2 linked regions of the Aquitalea magnusonii genome follow. The protein of the gene in region 1 interacts with the protein of each later gene in a pairwise test. Links are inferred from orthologs where the notes say so. Each region holds a gene or a part of one and is shown in the gene's direction. Other genes may lie near its edges. The genes, in order: recR and recO.

Evidence for each region.
Region 2: the proteins of recR (region 1) and recO interact in binary tests that used the Escherichia coli proteins (3 or more experiments, as listed by UniProt). The link is inferred for Aquitalea magnusonii from one-to-one orthologs.

What each region holds. Positions count from the first base shown.
Region 1 is NZ_AP018823.1:2,743,476-2,746,523, reverse strand. The notes cover bases 64-2,795. They hold recR (recombination mediator RecR), read left to right. Parts: upstream 64-980; coding sequence 981-1,610; downstream 1,611-2,795. Other genes in these bases: DLM_RS13000 (PLP-dependent aminotransferase family protein), read right to left, coding at 1,629-2,795; DLM_RS13010 (GFA family protein), read left to right, coding at 531-935; DLM_RS13015 (YbaB/EbfC family nucleoid-associated protein), read left to right, coding at 64-356. In the rest of the region: dnaX (DNA polymerase III subunit gamma/tau), read left to right, coding at 1-16; more of DLM_RS13015, read left to right, coding at 18-63; more of DLM_RS13000, read right to left, coding at 2,796-3,008; cytochrome c oxidase accessory protein CcoG, read right to left, coding at 3,035-3,048. UniProt on the Escherichia coli protein: May play a role in DNA repair. It seems to be involved in an RecBC-independent recombinational process of DNA repair. It may act with RecF and RecO.
Region 2 is NZ_AP018823.1:1,504,484-1,507,799, forward strand. What follows is about bases 317-3,316. They hold recO (DNA repair protein RecO), read left to right. Parts: upstream 317-1,450; coding sequence 1,451-2,182; downstream 2,183-3,316. Other genes in these bases: era (GTPase Era), read left to right, coding at 317-1,149; DLM_RS07320 (hypothetical protein), read left to right, coding at 1,149-1,454; pdxJ (pyridoxine 5'-phosphate synthase), read left to right, coding at 2,205-2,933; acpS (holo-ACP synthase), read left to right, coding at 2,954-3,316. Outside these bases: rnc (ribonuclease III), read left to right, coding at 1-262; more of era, read left to right, coding at 259-316. UniProt on the Escherichia coli protein: Involved in DNA repair and RecF pathway recombination.

The sequences.
Region 1 (3,048 bases):
TTTGCAGGAGTTGTGACATGTTCGGTAAAAACGGTATCGCTGGTCTGATGAAGCAAGCCCAGCAAATGCAGGAAAACATGAAGAAGGCCCAGGAAGAACTGGCCACCGTGGAAGTGGAAGGCCAGTCCGGTGCCGGTCTGGTGAAAATCGTCATGACATGTGCGCACGATGTGAAGCGCGTGTCCATCGACGACAGCCTGCTGGACGATGCCAAGGAAGACAAGGAAATGCTGGAAGACCTGATTGCCGCCGCCGTCAACGACGCGGTACGCAAGGTGGAAGCCACTTCCCAGGAAAAAATGTCCGGCTTTACCAACGGCCTGAACTTGCCGGCCGGCATGAAACTGCCGTTCTAAGACCCGCTCACAAAACCCCCGATTCTGCGTTGCGCCGACTTGCCGTACTCACTGTACTGTCTGCGTCGGCGCGCCTTGACTCGGGTGCTCTACGAGCTTTTGTTAGCGGCTCCAAGCCCCTTGCAACTGGCGGGGCCCGCCAATGATTGACAGCCTGTGGGAGTGGGAGCCGGCATGGAGCAGGTATTGCAGGGGCGTTGTCTGTGCGGGGCGGTGCGCTATCAATGCCATGGCCGCCCCTTGAGCGTGACTTACTGTTACTGCAAGACCTGCCAGCAGGCCAGCGGCGCACCGGTGTACCTGGGAGCGCTGTACCCCGCCGGTGCCGTGCGCTGGCAAGGCAGCACCACCGCTTACCGCTCCTCGGCGCTGGGTCTGCGGCATTTTTGCGGGCAGTGCGGTTCCACCCTGTTTTATGAATGCACCGATGGCAGTGGGCGGGTGGAAATCACCGTTCCCACGCTGGAAACGCCAGCGGTATTGCGGCCTGACTGTCATGAATGGACGTCCAGTGCCATTCCCTGGTTTCACCTGGACGATGACCTGCCGCGTTACCCGCAGGGCGCGCCGGACGACTGATGCCTTGCCTGTTCCCCTTTGCCAAACCCGTATTCCGGATTGCCGATGAAAAACCCACCCGCGCTTGAACAACTGATTGCTGCCCTGAAAGTGCTGCCCGGTGTCGGCCCCAAAACCGCCCAGCGCATGGCTTTCCATTTGCTGCAACGGGACAAGACCGGGGCGGACAAGCTGGCACGGGCGCTGGATCGGGCGCTGAACCATCTCACCCATTGCGAACGCTGCAATACCTTCAGCGAAACCCCGCTGTGCAGCATCTGTGCCGACCCGGAGCGCAGGCCAGACCAGCTGTGCGTGGTGGAAATGCCGGCCGACCTGATGACGCTGGAGCAGGCCAAATGCTATCAGGGCCTGTATTTCGTGCTGATGGGGCGTATTTCGCCGCTGGACAATATCGGCCCCAAGGAAGTGAATCTGGACAAGCTGATGGTGCGGGCGCTGGACGAGGTGGTGGAGGAGGTGGTGATTGCCACCAATTTTACTGCCGAGGGCGAAGTCACCGCCCACATGATTGCCGAGCTGCTCAAGGGCCGCGGCCCCAAGGTGTCGCGCATTGCGCGCGGACTGCCGGTGGGCGGCGAGCTGGAATATGTCGACCTGAGCACACTGGCGCAGGCGGTGTACGAACGCAAATCGCTGACCGCCCAGTCCGACCCGTCCACGCCGCCGGGCTGAGCGTCAGGGCGGGCGCTGTCACTCCATGGCTTGCCGCAGCAGTGCGCCTAACAGGGCAACGCCCTCGCGCTGGTGTAGCGGGTCGAAAAAGCTGAAGTTCAGCCGCAAGGCATTGGCCGCTACCGGGTGCGGGTAGAACAGCGTGGCCGGCGCATAATGTATGCCCTGTTCGATGGCCAGCGGCAGCAAGGCCGCACAGTCCAGCCCTTCGGGCAACACCACCCACTGGAAATAGCCGCCCTCGGCGCGCAGCAAGCGGCTGCCCGCCGGAAAACTCTCCATGATTTGCTGCACCATGGCATCGCGCCGCTGCCGCAGGCTGGCGCGCAGCCGGGTCAGCATGTCGCCGTGCTGGCCGGTGGCCAGCAGCCGTGCCAGCGCCATCTGGCTGGGCAGGGGGGTGCCCAGCGAGCTGCACAGCTTCAGTCCGCGCACGGTATCGCTCAGTCGCCCGGCAGCAATCCAGCCTACCCGATAGCCCGGTGCCAGCGATTTGCTGAAGGAAGAACAGTGCAACACCGTACCGCTGCGATCAAAAGCCTTGAGCGGGCTGGCCCCCTGCTTGCCGAAGTACAGTTCGCGGTAGGTGTCGTCCTCGATGATGCATACCCGGTATTGCTCGGCCAGCGCCACCAGCGCGCGCTTTTGCGCCTCCGGCATGACAAGGCCGGTGGGGTGCTGGAAGTTGGCCATCAGCACGATGCCGGCCGGGCGTTGCTCGTGCAGCGTTTCTTCCACTGCGGCCAGGTCCAGGCTGCCTTGCTCGGACAATGCTGCCGGCAGGATGGCAATGCCCAGATGGCGTAGTTGTTCCAGCGCCGCCGGGAAGGCTGGCGTCACCACTACCATGCTCTGGCTGCCGGAGGCACTGACCGCCGCGCGCATGGCCAGGGTGAGTGCTTCCATGCCACCGCAGGTAATCAGCAGCTCGTCCCCCGCCAGCGCAATGCCCTGACTCAGATAATGCAGGCCCAGTTCGCGGCGCAGGCCGTCAAAGCCCTCCAGCGGTGTGCTGGACAGGGCGTCGCGGTAATCCTGCAAGGCGCGGCCCAGCGCCCGGTTCATCGGTGTGGTGTTGATCAGCGCCGGATTGATGAAGGGGCAGCCCCAGGGCATGGGCAGGGCGGTGGTCAGGTGTTCCATGCGCAGGGTTTGCGGCGCGGCGGTTTCGGCTGGTGCCGCGCGCGTTGCCGGTGGACACACGCGGAAGCCGGAGCGCGGCAGCGCCTGCAGCAAGCCCTGCCGCTCCAGCTCGGCATAAGCGCGCTGGGCGGTGGTCAGGCTGACGGCATGGTCCTGGCATAGCTGGCGCAAGGAGGGCATGCGGTCACCGGCGCGCAGTTGGCCCTGCTCGATGGCGTGGCGGAACAACTGCGCCAGTTGCTGGGTTTTGCTCATGGACTGATTACTCGCGGTTGGGGCGCTCATTCGCCGATAA
Region 2 (3,316 bases), 1.2 Mb from region 1 along the record:
CCCCACCAAGCATGCCAAGGATGCCAAAACCCGTCTGCAGGAAGCCTTGCAGGCGCGCAAATGGCCGCTGCCCAAATACCGCATCCTCACCCAGACTGGTGAGGCACACGAACAATGGTTCAAGGTGGTGTGCGACCTGGGTGATCTGATGATCGAATCCCAGGGTGAGGGCGGCAGCCGCCGCGCAGCCGAACAGCAGGCTGCCGAAGTTGCGCTGCAGCAGCTTGAACAGAAACTGGCCACAGGCAAGAAAAACCTATGAACGAACACGCATATCATTGTGGCTTTGTGGCCATCGTCGGGCGTCCCAATGTGGGCAAGTCCACGCTGATGAACCATCTTATCGGCCAAAAAGTCAGCATCACCTCCAAAAAGGCGCAAACCACGCGCCACCGGGTCAACGGCATCCATACCGAAGACAATGCCCAGTTCATTTTTGTTGATACTCCGGGCTTCCAGACCTTCCACAAGGGCGCACTGAACGAAACGCTGAACAAGAGCGTGAAGGATTCGCTGGGCAGCGTGGACTGTGTGCTGTTCATTCTGGAAGCCATGCGCATCAGCGCGGCCGACCGCGAAGTGATGGCGCTGCTGCCCAAACACACGCCGGTAATCCTGGTGATCAACAAGCTGGACAAGGTCAAGGACAAGTTGCTGCTGCAGGAATTCATCGACGGTGTGCGCGCCGAATTCCCCTTTACCGATTGCGAAGTGGTCAGCGCCAAGCATGGCCAGCGTCTGTCCGAGCTGCTGGACAAAGTGCGCCCGCATTTGCCGGAATCCATGCCGCTGTATCCGGAAGACATGGTGACCGACAAGAGCGAGCGCTTCCTCTCCGCCGAAATCGTGCGCGAAAAACTGTTCCGCTATCTGGGTGAAGAACTGCCCTACGAAATGAATGTGGAAGTGGAAATGTTCGAGATGGACGGTGCGCTGCGCCGCATCCACATTGCCGTTCTGGTGGACAAGGAAAACCAGAAACCCATCGTCATTGGCAAGGGCGGGGAAAAGCTGAAAAAGATTTCTACTGAAGCGCGCCTGGACATGGAAAAACTGTTTGATGGCAAAGTCTTCCTGCAAGTGTGGGTGAAGGTGAAGTCCGGTTGGGCGGATGATGTACGTTTCCTGCGGGAATTCGGCCTGAACTGATGTCGCAGCACCCGTCACGACCGCCCTGCTGGGCGGTGGTTTTTTCTGCACCCGCCGGCCCTGCCGACATGGCTGGCCGCATGTTGCGCCTGGCGCAGCTGCAGGCTGGCTATCTGGGCGCCGATCCGGTTCAGGACAGCAATGGCACCGCCGTTGCCCGTTGTTACTGGGACGATGTTGACGCCATCGCGGCCTGGCGTGTGCATGCCGAGCATCTGCTGGCGCGGGAAAGTGGCCGCCAGAGCCGGGTGCAGTTTTCGCTGCAGGTGGATCGTGTCGATCGCGGCAGGAGTCCCGACGCATGAGCCAGCCGGGCCGGGTAGACCGTCAGCAGGCGTATCTCTTGCATGCGCAGCCCTACCGCGAAACCAGCCTGCTGGTGGAAGTGCTGACCCCGCAGCATGGCCGTTTCACCATGGTAGCGCGCGGGGCGCGCCGACCGCGTGCCGATGTGCGCGGCGTGTTATTGCCGTTTCAGCCGCTCACCCTGTCCTGGTTTGGCAAGGGGGAAGTGCGTACCTTGCATACGGCCGAATGGAATGGCGGGGTGCCGCAACTGGCTGGCATCCGCCTGGTATGCGGTTTCTACCTGAACGAGCTGATGCTCAAGCTCACCGCCCGTGACGATGCCGAACCGCGCGCCTTCGCCGTCTATGATCAGGCAGTGCGCGCGCTGGCTGGCACCGACTCACTGGCCGCCACCTTGCGCCGCTACGAATTGCGGTTGTTGCAGGCGTTGGGCTATGCAGGCAGCTTCGCCTGCGATCAGCATGGCGAAGCCATCGAAGCCACTGCCCAGTATCTGTGCCGTGGTGGCGCGCTGGCGGAGCGCGATGCCGGTTTTGATCCGGTCGGGCCATTTTTACGGCTGCCTGGCAGCGAACTCTTGGCCATCGAGGCTGACAACTACAGTGCCATCAGCACCCGCCGGGCGGCGCGCAGCCTGCTGCGGCTGCTATTGACCGATTTGCTGGGCGAGGAACCGTTTGCCTCGCGTGAACTCTTGCAGGCCATCAGCGCCATTGCCGACTGAAGCCTGCCAACAGGAGCTGAAGATGATTTTGCTTGGTGTGAATATTGACCACGTTGCCACCCTGCGCCAGGCGCGCGGCACCCGCTATCCCAGCCCGGTAGAAGCCGCGCTGGTGGCGGAAACCGCCGGTGCCGACCTGATTACCCTGCATCTGCGTGAAGACCGCCGCCATATTCAGGACGCCGACGTGGTGGCCATGCGTCAGGTGATCAAGACCCGCATGAACCTGGAAATGGCCATGACGCCGGAAATGCTGGCCAATGCGCTGGCGGTGGCGCCGGAAGACGTATGCCTGGTGCCGGAAAAGCGTGAGGAAGTCACCACCGAAGGCGGTCTGGACGTATTGGGCCACTATGCCGATGTCTGCCATTACACCGAAACCCTGCAGCAGGCTGGCATCCGCGTGTCCATCTTCATCGACCCGGACCGCGCCCAGATCAGCAAGGCGTATGAAGCCGGTGCCCGTGTGATCGAGCTGCATACCGGTGCCTATGCCGATGCCGTGCATGCCGCCGAACGCGAAGCAGAACTGGCACGCATCCGTGGCGCGGCTGCTTTTGCCGCCGAGCTGGGCATGGTGGTGAATGCCGGTCACGGCCTGAACTATCACAACGTCAAACCGATTGCTGCCATTGCGCAAATCAGCGAACTGAACATCGGCCACGCCATCATCGGCCAGGCGGTGTTCGTCGGGCTGGATCGTGCCGTGCGCGACATGAAGGCGCTGATGCAAGAAGCCCGTCGGGGCTGAGGCAGGGCAGGAGCGGGCAGATGATCTACGGCATTGGCACTGACATGGTGGAAATCGCCCGCATGCAGGGCCTGCTGCAGCGCTGGGGTAACAAGGCTGGCAGACGCATTCTGGCCGAGTGCGAAATGGCGGATTTCCTGCAATCCCGCGATCAGGCCCGCTTTCTGGCCAAGCGTTTTGCCGTGAAGGAAGCGCTGTCCAAGGCCGTCGGCACCGGGGTGGTGGATCCGGTGCTGCTGACTGCCATTGCTGTCAGTCATGATGAACTGGGCAAGCCGCAACTGGTCTTTGCTGCTGCCCTGCAGGAATTTCTCAGCCAGCGCGGCATTGTGCGCAGCCATGTTTCCATCACCGACGAGCGGGAGCATGCACTGGCCTTTGTA